DNA from 4 places in the Peribacillus sp. YIM B13482 genome. Region 1 is predicted to be linked to each of the others. Evidence: riboswitches for the same ligand, from Rfam matches in the RefSeq annotation. Region 1 holds a riboswitch; each other region holds the start of a gene.
What was found. Region 1 has a riboswitch for S-adenosylmethionine ahead of ACFX4L_RS17535 (YezD family protein). Riboswitches for the same ligand answer to the same signal wherever they lie in the genome.

Region 2: it holds a riboswitch for S-adenosylmethionine, as region 1 does, so the genes downstream of both, ACFX4L_RS10520 (bifunctional homocysteine S-methyltransferase/methylenetetrahydrofolate reductase) here and ACFX4L_RS17535 (YezD family protein) in region 1, are expected to answer to the same signal.
Region 3: it holds a riboswitch for S-adenosylmethionine, as region 1 does, so the genes downstream of both, mtnW (2,3-diketo-5-methylthiopentyl-1-phosphate enolase) here and ACFX4L_RS17535 (YezD family protein) in region 1, are expected to answer to the same signal.
Region 4: it holds a riboswitch for S-adenosylmethionine, as region 1 does, so the genes downstream of both, metK (methionine adenosyltransferase) here and ACFX4L_RS17535 (YezD family protein) in region 1, are expected to answer to the same signal.

Annotation. Positions count from the first base shown of each region.
Region 1 is NZ_JBHZPF010000039.1:32,217-37,354, forward strand. It holds gene ACFX4L_RS17525 (TetR/AcrR family transcriptional regulator) at 1-515, shown strand, start outside; gene ssuE (NADPH-dependent FMN reductase) at 741-1,274, shown strand; SAM riboswitch class I at 1,554-1,660, shown strand; gene ACFX4L_RS17535 (YezD family protein) at 1,859-1,975, shown strand; gene ACFX4L_RS17540 (phosphoadenylyl-sulfate reductase) at 2,162-2,866, shown strand; gene sat (sulfate adenylyltransferase) at 2,897-4,045, shown strand; gene cysC (adenylyl-sulfate kinase) at 4,089-4,688, shown strand; gene ACFX4L_RS17555 (nitrite/sulfite reductase) at 4,705-5,138, shown strand, end outside.
Region 2 is NZ_JBHZPF010000016.1:62,248-67,385, forward strand. It holds gene ligD (DNA ligase D) at 1-529, opposite strand, end outside; gene ku (non-homologous end joining protein Ku) at 679-1,521, shown strand; gene ACFX4L_RS10515 (MOSC domain-containing protein) at 2,032-2,682, shown strand; SAM riboswitch class I at 2,794-2,892, shown strand; gene ACFX4L_RS10520 (bifunctional homocysteine S-methyltransferase/methylenetetrahydrofolate reductase) at 2,996-4,843, shown strand; gene metH (methionine synthase) at 4,836-5,138, shown strand, end outside.
Region 3 is NZ_JBHZPF010000016.1:34,587-39,724, reverse strand. It holds gene ACFX4L_RS10375 (methylthioribulose 1-phosphate dehydratase) at 1-493, opposite strand, end outside; gene ACFX4L_RS10370 (2-hydroxy-3-keto-5-methylthiopentenyl-1-phosphate phosphatase) at 490-1,149, opposite strand; gene mtnW (2,3-diketo-5-methylthiopentyl-1-phosphate enolase) at 1,156-2,388, opposite strand; SAM riboswitch class I at 2,493-2,646, opposite strand; gene ACFX4L_RS10360 (pyridoxal phosphate-dependent aminotransferase) at 2,776-3,948, opposite strand; gene ACFX4L_RS10355 (carbon-nitrogen family hydrolase) at 4,048-4,830, shown strand; SAM riboswitch class I at 4,902-5,056, shown strand; gene mtnK (S-methyl-5-thioribose kinase) at 5,134-5,138, shown strand, end outside.
Region 4 is NZ_JBHZPF010000036.1:35,466-40,603, forward strand. It holds gene pckA (phosphoenolpyruvate carboxykinase (ATP)) at 1-1,523, opposite strand, end outside; SAM riboswitch class I at 1,923-2,086, shown strand; gene metK (methionine adenosyltransferase) at 2,251-3,444, shown strand; gene ACFX4L_RS16855 (gamma carbonic anhydrase) at 3,965-4,483, opposite strand; gene ACFX4L_RS16860 (alpha/beta hydrolase) at 4,694-5,138, shown strand, end outside.

The DNA.
Region 1 (5,138 bases):
ACATGACAAGAACGAATGAAATTGCCTCTGCATGCAATGTTTCCGAAGCTACTATTTATAAATACTTTGAAAGCAAAAAAGATTTGCTTCTGGCTACAATTACTCCTAATGAAAAAGAGGAGTCTGAAGACGGGACTAGCCATCTATCTACGGATGATCTTGTGGAGAATCACGTTTGCACCATGATAAACAAAATTCTGGAAAATAAAGAACAATTTTCGATATTATTTCGGGAAACGCAATTCGATCAAGATATTTCAAAGCAATATGTGGATCAGATTTTCAAGCCGAATGCCAAACATGTAGAAATACAAAAAAGAATAGATAGCGGAGAGATACATTATATTTCTGATATTATTCTATTTAATGTAGGGATCATTTCCTTCACATTGGCGTTATCCACTCATTATGAGATTCATCAACAGAAAAAGGAACCATATTTTACTGCTGAGCGAATTAAGAGCATTGCTCAACTTTTGGTTTATGGTATTCATGGGAAAAACAATCATACATAATAAAACGGTCATATTTAAAGGCATGAGCATCAAGTCGTAAATATGACCGTTTTATTTTTGAATGGGTAGCGATCATTCTTATTGACGAAGTCAATTCGTGAATTAAATAAACAGGAGTGTAAAATTTGACTTATATTTTTCAGACTATTACGATAAATACATACTGCACGATATGACATTATGAGGATTTTATCTGGAAATCATGTAACATGGAGGGGATTTATAATGAGCGAAATCGTAATTTTATCAGGAAGTCCAGCGGTTCCATCAAGAACGGACATATCACTAAAACATATTCAATCTTTAGTTGAAAAAGAAGGATTTACCACAACTTATTACTCAATTACGGAATTCTCAGCAGATGATTTATTCCAGGGGAAATATAATAGTGAAGAAATTTTAAAGCTTTCAGAAAAAATTCAAGAAGCTAGAGGAATTATTATTGGTTCACCTGTATATAAGGCCTCTTACACAGGCATATTGAAAGCCTTGATTGATATGCTGCCAGAAGGAGCTTTTAAGGGAAAGCCAGTGCTGCCAATTATGATTGGCGGAAGTAACAGGCATTTATTGGCGATAGACTACGCGCTTAAACCATTAATTTCAATATTGAAAGGCGAGCCGTTGCAGGGCATATATTTTGTGGATAAGGAAATAGATAAACAGAATTCAGAAAACCCGATTAATGATTTGAATTTAGTGGATCGGGTTCAGAGTCAGGTTCAGGAATTTGTAGAAGCGATTCAATTAAGGAATTAATGGCTGCAAGCTATCGACTTCAACAAAAGGACTGGTATTCGAATATTTTTTTAAAAAATAATTCCAGACGTCAATAATAGGCTAATTAATGAAATAGGCGCATTTTTTTGGAGACTTTAACTAAAAAAATGAGTCTATTTTCGTATTTAAATGAACATAAAATCATTAATGGAATAGTGTGTATAAAAATAACAGTTCATCCAGTATATTAAACCAAGTTAATTTATAAGAAAACTCCATTGACAAGGATTAAATTTATGTTAATATTTAAAATAATAAAACTTATCCAGAGCGACGGAGGGAATTGGCCCTTTGAAGTCCAGCAACCTGCATGATATGCAAGGTGCTACATCCAACAAAATGTTGATCATTTTGGAAGATAAGGTAATGAATATTTACCTTGGAATCTTTCCATCATGGAAAGATTTTTGTTTTTCGAAAAAATTATTGGCAAACCATAGCAATGTAAGGTTGTTAGGAATTATATAAATTTAAGAAATTCGTTTAATCAGCCTCTAAAAAAAGATATTCCGGAATTCCTTAAAGGGGGAACAGGTTTGGATAAAGAGAATCAGCTTGCAGAAATATTTGAACGACTTCAAGAAATGCTTAATTCAATGAAATATGGATCCATTACACTTATTGTCCAAGATGGTAAAATCATTCAAATGGAAAGAAATGAAAAACTAAGAATTAAATAAGGTATCTGCTGACTAGAAAAACTAGAGGCGGGTTTAACTGATATAAAAAGAGTATTGGTTAGATTCGTCTCTTTTTCCTAGGATCATATAACTCGAGAAGATTACAACGGGAATTGATCTACAGTTACTCTAACCTGTGAAACATAGAGCAAGTTCTTAGAGGGGGTAATAAAGTTGGCTGCATTAATAAATTATGAAAATTTCAACACCGGGGATTTACCTGCATTTCCTGAAGATAGTGAGACAAAAGGTGCTTTGGAAGTTCTGCAATGGGCGAATGAACAATATGGAAACAAACTCATTTATGCCTGTAGTTTTGGTATTGAAGGCATCGTGCTTACGGATTTATTGGCGAAGGTCAACCCATCGGCAAAAATTGTTTTCCTGGATACAGATGTACATTTCGAGGAAACTTACCAACTGATCGATCAAGTGAAAAAGAGATATCCAAAGCTTTCGATCGAAATGAAGAAACCTGCCTTGACGCTTGAGGAACAAGCAGCGGAATATGGAGATGAATTATGGGTTAGTGATTCCAATAAGTGTTGTAACATCCGGAAAATCACTCCGCTTACTGATGTGCTTTCAACGGCAACAGCCTGGCTTTCTGGACTGCGGAGGGAGCAATCCGAAACAAGGGCGCTGACCGAGTATATCAACAAGGATAATAAGTTCAAATCGATTAAAATATGTCCACTCATTCATTGGACATGGAAAGATGTTTGGCGTTACGCCCACAAAAATGGACTTCCGTATAATATCCTGCATGATAATGGATATCCGAGCATTGGCTGTAAAACGTGTACGGCACCTGCCATCAATGCCGATGACTTACGCTCAGGCCGTTGGCAAGGTGCGCAAAAAACAGAATGCGGATTGCATTTATCTTAAAATAAATAGAAACCATAGGGGGAAATTAGCATGACAATCAGTCTACCGCACGGAGGAACATTAATCGATCTTTGGGAACCAAAATATGATTTTAGTAAAATAACAAAGTCAATCGAAATTGATGAAATAGCATTAAGTGACCTTGAATTGATAGGCACTGGTGCCTACAGTCCGATTAAAGGATTCTTTACGAAAAGTGATTATGAGACAGTTGTCAAGGATATGAGACTTAGCAGCGGCCATGTTTGGAGCATCCCGATTACGCTGCCTTTGACTGAAAAAGCTGCAGAATCTCTTATTATAGGTGAAGAAGTGAAGCTGACTCATGAGGGTGAAACATATGGGGTCCTCTCCGTTTCTGATATTTTCACTCCCGATAAACAATTGGAAGCGACTTTAGTATATCAAACGGATGATGGGGAGCATCCTGGAGTGAGAAATTTATATAACCGCGGGGATGTATATGTCGGCGGAGAAATAAAATTAGTCAAGAGAATAAAGCGTCCGCTATTTCAAGCCCATTATTTGGACCCAGTTGAGACAAGGAAAGCCTTTGCTGAAAAAGGCTGGGAAACCGTTGTCGGATTCCAAACGAGGAACCCTGTTCACCGTGCGCATGAATACATTCAAAAGACAGCTTTGGAGATTGTCGATGGCTTATTCTTAAACCCTCTTGTAGGGGCCACTAAATCCGATGACATTCCGGCAGATGTACGAATGGAGAGCTATAAAGTGCTGCTTGATAAATATTATCCCAAGGATCGTGTCTCTCTTGCCGTTTTCCCTGCTGCCATGCGTTATGCAGGACCAAGAGAAGCCATTTTCCATGCGATGGTCCGTAAAAATTATGGTTGCACCCATTTTATCGTCGGACGTGATCATGCGGGTGTGGGCGATTATTACGGCACATATGATGCTCAAAAAATCTTTGGGAATTTTAACGCGGATGAATTAGGGATCACACTATTATTCTTTGAACATAGTTTTTACTGTAAAGCATGTGGCAATATGGCTTCAGCTAAAACTTGTCCGCATGGAAAGGAAGACCATGTCATCCTTTCCGGAACGAAGGTAAGGGAAATGTTGCGAAATGGAGAAATTCCTCCAGCTACCTTTAGCCGTAAAGAAGTCATCGAGGTGCTGATCGAAGGTCTAAAAAAGAATGAAGTTTATAACTGATTGGACATAAATTGAAGGATCACATGATGAGGGGGATTATTATATGAGTAAAAGTACGAATGTCACTTGGCATGAAACGTCATTGACCAAGGAGCTCCGCCGGAAGCAGAACGGGCATGATAGCACAGTTCTTTGGTTTACAGGACTCTCGGGTTCCGGAAAATCAACGATTGCTAACGCGGTCGCTAAAGAGTTATATAATCGGAATATTCGAAGTTATGTTTTGGATGGTGATAATATCCGCCATGGTTTAAATAAAGATTTAGGTTTTTCTGAAGAGGATCGAACCGAGAATATCAGGCGGATAGGTGAGGTTTCCAAGCTCTTCGTGGATAGTGGGCAGTTCGTATTGACCGCCTTCATATCACCTTTTAGAGCTGATCGGCAGATTGTACGTGATTTACTCGAAGAAGGCGAGTTTATTGAAGTATACATAAAATGTCCGATCGAAGAGTGCGAAGTGCGTGATCCAAAAGGTCTGTATGACAAGGCGCGTAAGGGAATCATTAAAGACTTTACCGGAATCGACTCTCCATACGAAGAACCTGAACAACCGGAAATCATTTTAGAATCCGACCAATACAGCATTGAAGAATGCGTTGAACAGGTAATCGGCTATTTGACAGCAAAGAAAGCGATCTAATCAAGGAGGAAATGTAATGGTTTACGAGAAATTTTGGTCGGAAAATCCACTAATCGCTAAAAATAAAACGGAAATCTGGAAATTGGAAAAAGACGGATTGAAGATATTCGATGATATTCCACATTACGCTGCAAATGGTTTTGATTCCATTCCTAAAGAGAATTGGGATATGTTCAAATGGGCAGGCCTATACCTGCAACGGCCAAAAGAAGCTGGTTACTGGATGATGCGTGTCGTTATTCCCGGAGGTATCCTGACTTATGATCAACAAATGGCACTAGCTAACATCGCTAAAGATTATGGGAGGGATGTATATGATATTACAACCCGTCAAGCCATTCAATTTCACTGGTTGACCATCGAACAAGTCCCGGATATCTTAAGCCGTTTAGAACAGGTTGGACTGACTACGGCCGGTGCATGCGGTGATATCACACGTAATATCATCGG
Region 2 (5,138 bases), on a different contig from region 1:
GGATGACCTTATTCAAGGCATTATCCAAAACGTCAAAACTCTCAATTATTTGGATCAAAGCCTTATCGTTGGGGTCAGGCGGCATAGGAAAACCAAGTGCTTCACCCATATTCAGCATGAATCCCCTTCGTTCTTCCATAGGTTTAGCAGCTATGTCCTTTCCGCTGATGCGAATCAGGTCAAACGCAATAAACCGGCATGGCGAAAAATGAGCTTTTTCTGAAATTAAGGATTGTTTCCCAAGGCGCCCTCGCCACTGTATTTGGCAAAAGTCGGCCTTTGCTTGATTGGTAAGCCAAACCAACTCTCCATCTAACTGTAGCGGGAGATAATCTTCCAGGTCCAAATTTTTGATGTAAGCAATGATTTCTGGGAATTGTGGTGATAATTCCTTCTCGTTTCGACTCGAGATGCTTATCGTATCGGAGTCTATCGTTAAAATTGTCCTAAAGCCGTCATATTTGACCTCATAACGCCAATCTTTGGAGGTGGGGGCTTCAGGGTAATAGGTTGGCAGCATTGGTTTCATTTAGTTTTACCTCCGCAAATAATTGATTAACATTATTTTGCCAAAAAAACGAAGTGTTAGAGTTGGCAATTGTTTTTTCGGTTTTTTTTGAACAAAGGGGAATAATAAAATTGTTCTTCTCTTTAAAAATAAGTTATGAGGTGACGAATATGCATACGATGTGGAAGGGGAGCATATCATTCGGTTTGGTGAACATTCCGATTAAACTTCATGCTGCAACGGAGGATAAGGATATTTCTTTAAGGACGTTGCATAAGGAATGTCATTCACCGATTAAATACGAAAAAGTTTGTCCGGTATGCCAGAAAGAAGTGGGTAAGGATGATATAGTCCGCGCTTTTGAGTATACAAAGGGAAAATTTGTTGTCTTGGAAGACAATGAACTAGAGCAACTGAAAAAACAAAACGAAGAAAAAGCCGTGGAAATTGTGGATTTCGTTAAAATAGAAGAAATAGATCCCATATATTTTAACCGGAGTTATTACATGTCGCCTAATGATGGAGGGATAAAGGCTTATTCCCTTCTGAGACAGGCCCTCAAGGAATCGGATAAGGTAGGGTTAGCGAAAATCATCATTCGCTCAAAAGAACAAATGGCGGTAATTCGAGTCGTTGATAATACCTTGGTGATGGAAACGATCCATTACCCGGATGAAGTTCGCTCAACAGCGGATGTACCGAATATCCCTGCTAATGATACCATTGTAAAAAAGGAAATAGATACTGCCGTGTTATTGATAGATCAATTAACGACTACTTTCAATCCGGCAAAATACACCGATGACTATCGAACAGCATTACTTGAATTGATTGAATCGAAGAAAACGGGACAAACGACGATTACAGCCAAAACAAAAGAGCCAGTTTCCAACAATGTAACAGATTTAATGGAGGCTTTACAGGCATCCATTGACCGAACGAAACATGATGAACCAGAAAAGAAAAAGACGACCCGAAAGAAAGCGGCACCGAAAAAAAAGAAACAAGCATAAAACAGGAAGCTGAGCGGAAGACGCATTATGTCGCTCGGCTTTTTGCTCGTTTTAGCCAAGGGAATGGCAAGATTATGAAAGACTTTACAAAGAAATAATTCGTTAAAATTACATAAGTAATGCATGTACAAATAGGTATTGGATCAAGATGTGATCCGATTAATGGGATTAAAAGAAAATAGTGGATGCAAATGAAGGCAAAAAAATTCGCTCCCTAAAGAGCGACAATGAGGAATTCAATCGTGAAAATCAACATATAGGCGAACGGTTGTAGTTTTCGACTATATATTGTGTTCATATTCTACCATATTTAATTCTGAAATAGCAACAAAATTACTAAACTATCCTATGATTTTTTCTGGAAATCAATGATATTCGACCGATCATGGGGGATTTTGTATGTTCCGATCCACTATATTCTCATAAATAATTACAGAAAAAATGGATTTTTAGTATAATTTAAACATATGGGATGATATAAATTAAAATGAACGGAAGATGATGTTAAAAATGGAAAATGGAAAAATCAAATCGCTTCATGCCGGAAGGGCCAAACAGGAAAATTTTTCGAATATCGATATCTTTTCAGCCATGGATAAACAAGCACAGGATAATGTGACAGTAACTAGATCTGGCATAATTGGTGATGGGGTAGGTAATGTAAGGTTCCATGGAGGTCCTGATCGGGCTTTGTGCTTTTACCCCTTTGAGCATTATTCATTATGGAATGAAAAATTCTCTAAAAAGCTGGATATCCCTGCATTCGGTGAAAATTTAACCATAGCGGGGATGACGGAAGTATCAACATATATCGGCGATATTTATCAAATAGGCGAAGTGATTGTTCAAATTAACCAGGGGAGGATTCCTTGTTCGACCATTTCCCACTTCAATCAAGAACCTAAGTTTTTGGAACTCGTGCTAAAAACGAGTTTCACTGGTTATTTTGCAAAAGTACTTCAAGAAGGAACGATAAATAAACAAAACGAAATCGTGCTAATAGATCGTTTGCAAGAAAAAATTTCAGTTCATTATGCAGCAGAGGTGATCCTTCATAAACGAGATGGGCTGGAAGGCGCAAACGCTTTACTTAAACTGGATTCGTTAGCGGAAGACTGGAAACAGAGGATATTAAAGGGAGTCCAGGCTGCAAAAGATTGAATGATTTTTGCAAAAGTGAAAAAAATGACGATCAGGTATTGAAATTGACAGATTATTAATGTAAATTAAATATAATCAAATTTTGAAATCTTGTGAAAATTATATAAATGGATCTTATCGAGAGAGGTGGAGGGACTGGCCCGAAGAAACCTCAGCAACCAGCTTAGGCAAAGGTGCTAAATCCAACAAGCAGAGCTTGATAGATGAGGAGAATGTTTCAAAAAACCTTCTTCTTTGAGAAGGTTTTTTTTCTTTTCTCTCATACTCATAGAAAACGACAAAAACAGGATTGTTTTTGAGAGAGGATGTAATGATGAATTTTCGTAAAGAAGTGAAAGAAAGAATGCTGGTTGGGGAAGGGGCAATGGGGACCTTACTGTACTCTAATGGCATCGATCAATGTTATGAGGAATTAAACTGTACGAACCCAGATCAAATAGTGTCCATCCACCGTGCTTATTTGGAAGCTGGTGCAGATATCCTTCAATCGAATACCTACGGAGCCAACTTCAACAAATTGAAACGCCATGGACTAGAAGATGAAGTAAGCAAAATCAATCGCCAGGGAGTCATCCTTGCTAAAAAAGCGGCAAAAGGAAAGGCATATGTCTTCGGTACCATAGGGGCACAGCGGAGTATCAGGAAATCGGATTTAAGCATTGAAGAGATAAAGCGAGGTTTTCGAGAACAGCTATACAGTCTGCTGATGGAAAATCCTGATGGGATTCTCCTAGAAACATTCTATGACCTGGAAGAACTTGAAACCGTCCTGCAAATCGTTAAAAATGAAACTGGACTGCCGATCATCGCAAATGTTTCGATGCATGAACTGGGTAATCTTCAAAATGGAATCCATTTAAATGAAGCCTTTCAAAAACTTGAGCAATTGGGTGCCGATGTTGTTGGGGTGAATTGCCGTCTCGGTCCACATCATATGATTAGGGCCTTGGAAGAAGTAAGTTTGCCAAAGCAAGCGTCGATTGCCATTTATCCTAATGCCAGCCTTCCGGATTATGTGGATGGAAGGCTTGTCTATAAAGCTGTACCGGAATATTTCGGTTCAAGTGCCCTCGAGCTGCGTGAGCAAGGTGCCACGATCATAGGAGGCTGCTGTGGAACGACGCCTTTGCATATTCAAGCTGTAAAGAATGCAATTGGAAGTTTGGTACCAGTAAAAGAGAAAATTACTAAAATCCGTGAAATAGAAATAATTGAAGTGATTGATAGAGAGTTGGAAATCCCACTTTACGAAAAGGCCAAAACTGAAAGGACGATACTAGTTGAACTTGATCCACCGAAAAAGTTGGGAATAGAGAGTTTCATGACTGGTGCTGAGGTTTTGAAAAAAGCAGGGGTCGATTCAATTACATTAGCGGATAATTCACTTGCTTCACCAAGGATATCGAATGATGCACTGGCTAATTTACTGAAGAACCAATTGAATGTAACGCCGATGGTGCATATAACATGCCGGGATCGAAATTTAATTGGCCTGCAGTCACATTTAATGGGTCTGCAGACAGTGGGGCTGAACGAGTTATTGATCATCACCGGAGATCCTTCTAAAATTGGGGACTTCCCAGGTGCCACTTCGGTTTATGATTTATCGTCGTTTGACCTGATAAGTATGGTCAAACAATTTAATGAGGGTCTTTCCTATTCCGGTCAAAGTTTGGGCCAACGGGCAAATTTTAAAATTGCCGCCGCTTTTAATCCCAATGTGAAATATCTGGATAAAGCTGTTCAGAGAATGGAAAAGAAGATTGCATGCGGTGCTCAATCCTTTTTGACACAGCCAATTTATTCGGTGGAGCAGATTGAAGAGGTATATGAAGCTACAAAACATTTAGAGACCCCGATTTTCATCGGTATCATGCCCTTGACAAGCACACGGAACGCCGAATTCATCCATAATGAAATCCCAGGCATCAAATTGCCTGATAATGTTAGAAGGGCTATGGCTTTAGCGGGGGATGACCCTGTAAAGTCAAGGATTGAAGGGGTGAATATCGCACGAGAGCTAGTGGACGCGGCAAGGGAAAAATTCAAGGGCATATATTTAATTACTCCGTTCCTTCGCTATGAAATGACGGCGGAACTTACGAAATATATTAGAAAAGTCGATAGTAAACAAACATCAGAGGTGGCAGTACATGAATAAAAAAGCGATTCAAGAACAGTTGGATACTAAGATTCTCCTTCTTGATGGAGCGATGGGGACCATGCTCCAAGCGGAGAATTTAACAGCAGAGGATTTTGGCGGGGAACAATTCGAGGGCTGCAATGAGTATTTATCACTGACACAACCAGAAATCATCCAATCCATCCATGAAAAATATTTAGCAGCAGGCGCTGATATCATTGAAACAAATACCTTCGGAGCGACAAGCATCGTGCTTGAAGAATACCAAATAAGCACAATCGCTTACAAGCTTAATAAAATTTCAGCCGAGCTT
Region 3 (5,138 bases), on a different contig from region 1:
GCACGGCGCCAGAGTCTTCTTCGACATGTTGCTTGAACTTATCGGATAACTGTTGAATGTCAGCGTGATTATATATTATTGGAATCCGAAGCTCTGAATCTTCATCCCACCGTCCGGTCGCTTTTATGATTTCATGATTATGAAAAGAAACCTGACCTTCATCTCCGTACAATTCGGATATCACATTATTTTCAACTGTATGGACATGGAGTACACAGTTCGCATTGGTTTTCCCGTAAATAACGGTATGAAGCAAAGTTTCGGCCGATGGCCTTAGCTCCGTTTCTTCAACTGGTTTTCCTTTTAAATCCACCAATAAAAAGTCCGAATCCGATTGCTTCCTTTTATCCTTACCGCTTGCCGAAATATAAAAGAAAGGACTTTTGGGCTCGCGGATGGACAAGTTCCCGCTTGTTCCCATAAACCAATCCCTTTGGGCCAGTTCAGCTTTAATATCGGCTAGCTCCAGCCATTCTTCAGTATGTGTGTTCACGCCTTTACCTCCTCCCGCCGCTTTAAAATATCAATTACATCATAAAACGTCTCAAAACCTTGATGAGGAATCCCTTCTCTATCACAATTCTCAAGCAGCATGTCACGGGCTATGACAAAATCGGCCTGTTTTGCCGCTTCAAAATCCGTTACTGAATCTCCAATAACGAGCTTAAAATCACCCGCACTCGCAATTCCCCTCATAATTGATGGCTTACAGCAACCGCAATCCTTATTACATTGGTCATCACAAGCGTGGGGCCACTCAATATAAATCTTTTCCTTATTGAAAAATGCATTGTTGCAATAAACGGAATCTGCTGGCAAGATATCATTAAAAAGAGGTGCAATGAAAAAATCCATGCCTCCACTTACAATATATAAAGGGATGTTGGCTTTTTTCGTATACTCAACGAATTCATTAAATCCTGGACGAATGCCGGCCGTCTCGCATACATATTGAATGATGTCATCCTTCAAGCCACTATCAAGCAAGGAAAACATATCACCGACCCCTGAAGATATACTGATTTTTTGCTGAAGGACATCGTCTTTCAACTTTTCCCACTCCGGTGGCGCAAATTTTTTCATGATAGAAATGATATTATCTATGTTGGTGATCGTTCCATCGAAATCGCAAAAGATGATCGGTTTCATTATTTCTTACAAGCCTCCCCATAAAACAAGAGCTTTTTTTAGTCCTTCTTCCTCAGCCGCCGCTTCTGATAGGTCCTTTCCTGCTAGTACGGCTTCAACAGCAGAACGGAAAGCCTTGGCCCCGCCCTCTGCTCCGTCAGGGTGTCCGTGAATTCCACCTCCGGCATTAATGACACTGTCCAGCCCAAAATCCTTGATCAGGTCGGGAACCATGCCTGGATGAATGCCTGCAGAAGGTACAGGGAAGGCCTTTTTCCATGAAAATTCATCTTTTGTAAGAGCTTCAGCAATCGCTAATGTTTCCTTTTTTTCAAGTGCGACATTTCCATAAGGTGATGGGAACAAGGATAAATCCGCTCCTGATAACCTCACTAATTTACCAAGCAATAATGGATAGCCTATCCCATAAAATGATGAAGATGCCAATGCCCCGCTATATGCGGGGTGCGCCATGATCGGTAGTTTGATATGATCATGTTCACTTAAGGCTTGCAATACATCCAAACCATATGTATGAACGTTGAACAATAAAGCATCTGCCCCTGCTTCAGCCGCTTGCTTCGCCTTATCCAATAAATCAAATGTTTTCCCTGATAGATTGACAGCATATAAAGTTCGGTGGCCAGTCGTTTCAAAGACTTCATTCAAAATTCTTTTTCCCGTTTTTATTCTATCGAAAAATGGAGTCTGTTCCTGGTCAAAGAGAATCTCATCATCTTTAACTAGGTCAACACCTCCTACCGCTTGTTGCTTCAGTTGCTCATTATGGAAGGTTAGATCCCTTCCCAATACACCTTTAAAGATGCTCATCACCAGGGGCCTGTTAAATACCTCAATCTTTTCCCTTATGCCTGTAATGCCAAATTGCGGTCCCGGGAACGCTTTTTGAATAGCACCGACAAAATCCAGGTCGATCAGTTTTATTTCACCGTCCAATGAAAGTTTGCCGAAGACCGTCGTAAGGATTGCAGGTAAATCATTAGAGAAATTCCCAGCCGGATAGGCAATTTTAATTAGCGAACGGTACACTTTACGATTAAAGTAGCCGTTTGCCCTCTCTTCTTCAGATAGTGGCGTTACGGATACTACACGTCCCTTATGCTTTTCCAGTTGCTTCTGGACCAATTGGGGCAGGTCCGTCCATGTCCCCACAGTCAAACCTAAGGCAATGCTCTCTGCTTTTTTCTCATGATTTCCATTAAAGTCATGAATTAAATAAGTAGCGACTATCTCGCTCATCTGATCACTCCTATTACACGTTAGTAAACTCTCGAAGTCATTAACCTGGCATTGCTCTAAATGGCAAAAGCCCCTTCATATAAGAAGAGGCTTAAAAAGCCATCTTCTTATCCCCCAGCCATTGGCTGCAAGAATTAGCACCGTGCCTTGTGGATTTCATTAAAAATCCGGCGAAGAATTCCGCCCCATTTTACAATGGAATTACGGTCGGTTGCTGGGCTTCATAGGGCTAGTCCCTCCACCTGCTCAAAATAAGAAAACGCTGATATATAGTTACAAGTATCGAAAGATTTAGAATTTATTTTGTATTCTGACAGGTATTCCATACTTTGTCAATACGTTTTTAACCATTTAACGGTGGGATACATTGGATACCTCAATCCTTCGTTAAAACAAGTTTAGTGTGCGAATTCGTTCCACAGCCTCTTTTAACCGCTCTTCCGAAGTCAGAAGCCCTACCCTTACGTAACCCTCGCCAAATTCACCGAATCCATTTCCTGCGGCAACAGCTACGTGGGCATGCGTTAATAAATAGTCTGCAAAACTCTCTGACGTAAAACCTTTTGGTACCTTGAGCCAGGCAAAAAACGATGCTTCAGGAGCTTTGACTTCCCAGCCGATTGCCCTTAATCCCTCAATGAAAACATTCCTGCGCCCCTCATACATCTTCACTAATTCCTCTACACAGCTCTGCGAGTCAAGCAATGCACTTGCCGCTGCTTCCTGTATCGCCGGGAAGAGACTCACATAAAGATGGTCTTGTAATAGTTCAAGAGCCTCTATGACACTTTTATTCCCCATTGCGAAGCCAACTCTCCACCCTGCCATATTGTATGTTTTCGATAGTGTGTATATTTCTATTCCTACATCCTTCGCTCCCTTTGCCTGGAGAAAGCTTGTCGGTTTTTTTCCGTCGAACCCTATCGCTCCATAAGCGAAATCGTGGACCACACAAATTGAATGCTCTCTTGCGTGGGAGACGGTTTCATCAAAAAAACTTTCAGTTGCAGAAGCACCAGTGGGGTTATTCGGATAGTTCAAGAACATCATTTTGGCTTTATCAAGCACGTCTTTATGTATAACTTTGTAATTCGGAAGAAAACCATTTTCTTCTGTCAAGGGCATGAATTCGGTTTTTGCCTGGGCTAACACTACACCTGAAAGATAATCCGGATAGCCGGGATCAGGAACCAGGATCGTATCACCTGGATTTAATAAACACTGCGGCAGTTCGACAAGACCTGCCTTTCCTCCAAAGAGAATCGCCACTTCACTATTTGGATCCAGCTTGACTCCATATTCACGTTCATAAAAGACGGCAGCGGCATCCTTTAAATATTGATGTCCCCGGAATGGTGAATATTTATGATTAATCGATCTTTCAGCAGCAGTCTGTAAACTTTTCACGATATGTTCAGGCGTAGGTTGATCAGGATTTCCCTGGCCTAAATTAATGACATCATGTCCTTGCGCCGTAATCGCATTGACTTTTGCGACAAGTGAGGCAAAAAACTGCTTTGGCAGGTCCTGAAGCTTTCCGGATTTTTCGAATTGCAACATTTATACACCTTCTCTGAAATTTCTTGAAATTATAGTCACAAATGATATATGTTTATCATAGTCTTGTAAAGCATTTTTTACATGTGGGGGTTTTAAACGATGAAGTGGAAAATAGCCTGTATTCAAATGGATATAGCATTCGGGCAACCGGATATCAATTTTCAGGTTGCTGAACAATGGTTGGAAGAAGCAGCACGGTCAGAACCCGATATCGTCATTTTACCAGAGCTTTGGACAACTGGATACGACTTGACCAGGTTAAATGAGATTGCTGATCAAGAGGCGGAAAAAACGATTGAATTCCTTAAAACACAGGCAAGGAAACACGAGATTCACATCGTAGGCGGTTCCATTGCCAAAAAAACGAGCAAGGGTATCTATAACACCATGATCATCATCAATAAGGATGGAAAACTCATTAAAGAGTATGATAAGCTTCACTTATTTCAATTGATGGATGAACATCGCTACCTGCAGCCAGGTGAAAAAAAAGGTTTATTCACTCTTGATGAAAAAATATGTGCTGGATTCATTTGTTATGACATCCGCTTCCCGGAATGGCAGCGAGCCCATGCTGTTCAAGGTGCCGAAGTTCTATTCGTAACCGCAGAATGGCCTAAGCCCAGACTCGATCACTGGAGAGCCTTATTGATTAGTCGTGCCATCGAGAACCAAGCCTATGTTGTAGCCGTTAATCGTTCAGGTTCGGATATCAATAATATATTTGCTGGTCATTCCTTGATTATTGATCCATGGGGAGTTATCGTAAGTGAAGCGGGAGAAGAAAACGAACTATTGACAGGCACCTTGGACTTCACTAAAGTTACGGAAGCACGTAACAAAATACCTGTATTCGAAGATCGCCGGCCGGACTTTTATTAATTTCCCCATTGACAAACTATTTAAAAAGTTGATATTATTTTCCCGAAGATTAAAATTTCAGAATACATATACTCTTATCAAGAGCAGGCTGAGGGATAAAGGCCCTATGAAGCCCAGCAACCGACTGTAATACCATTGTGAAATGGGGCGGATCCACCGCCGGATTATAAAATCCACAGAGCACGGTGCTAATTCCACCAGAATTCATTTTTCTGGGAGATGAGAGGTCCGAAGCCAAAACTTCTGCCTCTTTCTATATGAAAGAGGCTTTTTTATTCTTATTTTGAACCTGGAGGGAAAAAAATGAC
Region 4 (5,138 bases), on a different contig from region 1:
GCACGGAATTGGGCAGCAAGAGCTGTAGCTGCTTGTGTATATGCAGCAGGATCTTCCCAAGTCTTGATTGGCTGAAGCACTTCGTCAGGAACACCAGGAACATGAAGTGGAATATCCAAACCAAAGATATCGTCTTTGGTTGTCTCGATATTTGCTAATTCGCCTTCAAGTGCCGCTTGTACCATCGCACGAGTGTAAGCAAGTTTCATACGGCTGCCAGTTCCGTATGCACCGCCAGTCCATCCAGTGTTGACAAGGTATACCTTTGCGTTGTGCTCGTCAATTTTATCTCCAAGCATTTCAGCATAGCGTGTAGCGGGAAGCGGTAAGAATGGTGAACCGAAACATGTTGAAAATGTAGCTTCCGGTGAAGTTACTCCTCTTTCAGTACCAGCCAATTTACTTGTGTACCCACTTAGGAAATGGAACATTGCCTGTTCCTTGGAAAGCTTGCTGATTGGAGGCAGTACGCCTGAAGCATCAGCTGTTAAGAAAATGATTGTATTTGGGTGTCCTGCGATACTTGGGCTCACGATGTTATCGATCGCTTGCATTTGGTATGCAGCACGAGTGTTTTCTGTTAATGAACTATCATCATAGTTCGCTTCACGTGTTTCAGGATCAACAACTACGTTTTCCAATACGGCACCGAAACGGATCGCATCGAAAATTTGTGGTTCTTTTTCGCGTGAAAGGTTGATCGTTTTAGCATAGCAGCCGCCTTCGATGTTGAAAACACCGTTAGAAGACCAGCCGTGCTCGTCATCGCCAATCAGTTTACGATTAGTGTCTGCGGATAACGTTGTTTTACCTGTACCGGACAGTCCGAAGAATAAAGCGACGTCCCCTTCACGTCCTACGTTAGCAGAGCAATGCATTGGAAGGATTCCAGCCTCTGGAAGTAAGTAGTTCATGATCGAGAAGATCGATTTTTTCATTTCTCCTGCATATTCCGTTCCGCCGATAAGGATGGTGCGGCGTTCAAATGAAACGATGATGAAAGTTTCAGAAGAAGTTCCGTCCACTTCTGGATCTGCTTTGAAATTAGGTGCCGAAAGTATTGTGAATTCTGATTCGTGACCTCTTAGTTCCTCTTCGTTTGGACGGATGAACAAAGTATGGGCGAAAAGATTATGCCAAGCATATTCATTAACAACTTGGATAGGAAGGCGTGATGATTCGTCTGCACCAGCGAAACCTTTGAAAACAAAAATCTCTTCTTTTGCTTTTAGGTAGTCAACTACTTTATTATATAGTTTATTGAACACATCTTCGGAAATTGGCCGGTTCACTGAACCCCAATCGACTTTATCTTTAACAGATGCTTCTTCCACGATATATTTATCTTTAGGTGAACGACCAGTATATTTGCCGGTTTCAGCTTTTACTGCTCCAGTTGATGTTAAAACGCCTTCGTTTCTGCTCAATACCTTTTCAACCAATTGAGGAACTGAAAGTTGAGTTTGAACATTGTTTCCTGTTAATAATTGGTGTAACTCATTAGAAACATCTACAGAATTCATATATGAGGTACCTTCCTTTGTTTAAGTTTTTATATTACAATTAGTATAACACATTCATTTAAATAGTCTATACTATTTATTTTTTTTTGTGATAATTTTCAACTGGCCGCATTAATCAATTTAAATGGGAAGGAACCGAGTCAGGATGATCGCATATACTTTCATGGAAGCATCTTAATTTTGAATGGTAAATCATGATGCCTTTCCAATTCTTTTTCTCAATGTTCTATTATTAATGGCAATTTTCATTATTTCTATTCGCCCTGGCTTGGAAACCCTTTAAAGACGTTGAACCAACACGTATTTTCACGTGAACCCCATTCTGGGGGAAATGTTCTTTTTTAGAAAAGCATTGACAAATTCCAACCAGATACGATAATATCTTAAATTGTACGGATTCTCTTATCCCGAGTTGGTGGAGGGACAGGCCCTTTGAAACCCAGCAACCTGCCATATTGAACTTGACTCCAAGATCGATCGCCGAAAATAAAGCGATGGTTCTTCAAGGAATAGTGGTGATGGTGCTAACCTGAGCAAGGTAAAAAACCCTTGAACGATAAGAGTGAAAGGATAGAAGACAGAATTTTAAACCTTTCCTCATTTGCCAGGGAAGGTTTTTGTGTTTTTAATAAGTAATTCTGTGTCTATAGTTGAAACTAATGAGGGAAACGAGTTCCGTAAAAAATCAGGCTTATGCCTACAACATACTAACTTCCAAGGAGGAAATATGATGTCAAAGAAACGTCTATTTACTTCTGAATCTGTTACAGAGGGCCATCCGGACAAGATTTGTGATCAGATTTCAGATTCCATTTTAGATGCTATCCTTGCTAAGGATGCAAATGCACGTGTTGCGTGCGAAACAAGTGTAACAACAGGTCTTGTACTTGTTGCTGGAGAAATTACAACATCCGCTTACGTGGATATTCCGCGTATCGTTCGTGATACGATTGCAGGAATTGGCTACACACGTGCGAAATACGGTTTCGATGCTGAAACTTGTGCTGTATTAAGTTCAATTGATGAGCAGTCTGCCGATATCGCAGCTGGCGTCGATAAAGCATTGGAAGCTCGTGAAGGACACATGTCAGAGGAAGAAATCGATGCAATCGGTGCAGGGGACCAAGGTCTTATGTTCGGATTTGCCTGTAATGAAACTGAAGAGCTTATGCCGCTTCCGATCTCATTGGCACATAAACTTTCATTCCGCCTGGCTCAAGTTCGTAAAGATGAAACGCTTGCTTACTTACGCCCTGATGGTAAAACACAGGTAACTGTGGAGTATGATGAGAATAACCGTCCTGTACGTGTAGATACGATCGTTATCTCTACACAACATGATGCAGAAATTACGCTTGAACAAATTCAAGCAGATTTAAAAGAACATGTAATTAAAGCAGTTGTTCCAGCTGAATTGATCGATGCTGAAACTAAGTACTTCATCAACCCGACTGGCCGTTTCGTAATTGGCGGACCTCAAGGGGATGCTGGTCTTACTGGACGTAAAATCATCGTTGATACGTATGGCGGATACGCTCGTCACGGCGGCGGTGCATTCTCTGGTAAGGATGCTACTAAAGTTGACCGTTCTGCGGCATATGCTGCTCGTTACGTTGCGAAAAACATCGTGGCAGCTGGCCTTGCTGACAAAGCGGAAGTTCAATTGGCATACGCAATTGGTGTGGCAGAGCCTGTATCGATCTCGATTGATACATTCGGAACTGGTACTGTTAGCGAAGAAGTCCTTGTTGACCTAGTTCGCGCTAACTTCGACCTTCGTCCAGCCGGTATCATCAAAATGCTTGATCTTCGTCGCCCGATTTACAAACAAACAGCTGCATACGGACACTTTGGCCGTACAGATGTCGATCTTCCATGGGAACGCACAGATAAAGCAGAAACATTAAAAGCACAAGCATAATCAATAAATGAAAAGGTGTCCCGCTTATAGCGGACACCTTTTTTTTATTGACTTATTTTGCCGTCAGAGGGAATAATTCAAGAAATCCCATAGAAATCCACTCACGTGCATATACCCGTGAGATTAGTGCGAATACTCGTGAGATTGGTGCGTATACCCGTGAGATTGTTGCGAATACTCGTGAGTTTGGTGCATAAACTCATGGATTGGTGCGAATACTCGTGAGTTTGGCTCGTTTACTCGTGAGTTTAGTGCGAATACTCGTGAGATTGGGCGTTTACTCGTGAGTTTAGTGCGAATACTCGTGAGTTTGGGCGTTTACTCGTGAGATTAGTGCGAATACTCGTGAGTTTGGTGCATATACTCGTGAGTTTAGTGCGAATACTCGTGAGATTGGCTCGTTTACTCGTGAGTTTAGTGCGAATACTCGTGAGTTTGGTTCATTTACTCGTGAATTTGGCTCATATACTCGTGAGTTCGTAAGTTTGGTGCGTACCTATAAGTTCCCGCTATATTCAGTTTATTTTATACGTTCTGCCGTTTTGTAGTATTGCCCTTTTTCAGCATATTCGCGTACGATACGTTCCATATCCTGACGGTCTTCTTCGTTGATTTCACGAATGACCTTAGCTGGGCGTCCGAATGCCAACATGTTCGGTGGAATGACTTTGCCTTGGGGAACGAGACTGCCTGCACCTATAAAAGCCCCTTCGCCGATTTCCGCTGCATCAAGCACAATCGAGCCCATGCCGATCAAAGCTCCTTTTCGGATTTTACAGCTATGTAAAATGACCTGATGGCCAATGGTTACTTCATCCTCGATGATCAATGGATTATTTGGGCTTTGGTGCAGAACGCTGTTATCCTGTATACTGACTTTGTTCCCAATGATGGTTGGGGATACATCGCCGCGTATGACGGAATTGAACCAAATTGACGATTCTTCACCAATTTTCACATCACCTGTCACGACAGCGTTTTCAGCAATATAAGCGCTTTCAGCGATATCAGGTTCTTTACCTTTAAACGGATAAATAATCATTTTCAATCATTTCCTTTCCGAAGTGAATGTTTTTATGTATTATTTTAATATACCGTATGCAAATACACTTGGCTATTTATAATATAAATGTACAACTTGTTAGGTTTCTTTTTTGGCGAAAATCACGAATATGGTTATAATTTATATATATTATTTTAACTATCATGGATCGTATACAACAAGTGAAAAGTGAAAGGGGGATTTCGAATGTGGAAATGGGAGACAGAAGGAGACGCAAAAGGCGTAATTGTCATCATTCATGGGGCGATGGAACATCACGGCCGTTATAAGTGGTTAACACAAATGTGGCTTTCAGCTGGATACCATGTCGTCATGGGCGACCTTCCTGGGCAGGGTATGACAACTCGCGCCTACCGGGGACATATCGATTCCTTTGATGAATATTTAGACGAAGTGAAAAGCTGGATAGAAGAGGCTTACGAATATTCGTTGCCGGTCTTTTTACTTGGACATAGCATGGGCGGTTTGATTTCGATACGCCTTCTTCAGGAAGAGGAATGGGACATTGCAGGGGTGATTCTTTCTTCTCCATGTTTAGGCCTCGTGACGAAGCCGCGGAAGTTCCTGACAACCATCTCCCATGGTTTGAACATCATGATGCCTCAGTTAAGAGTAGATTCCGGATTGACAC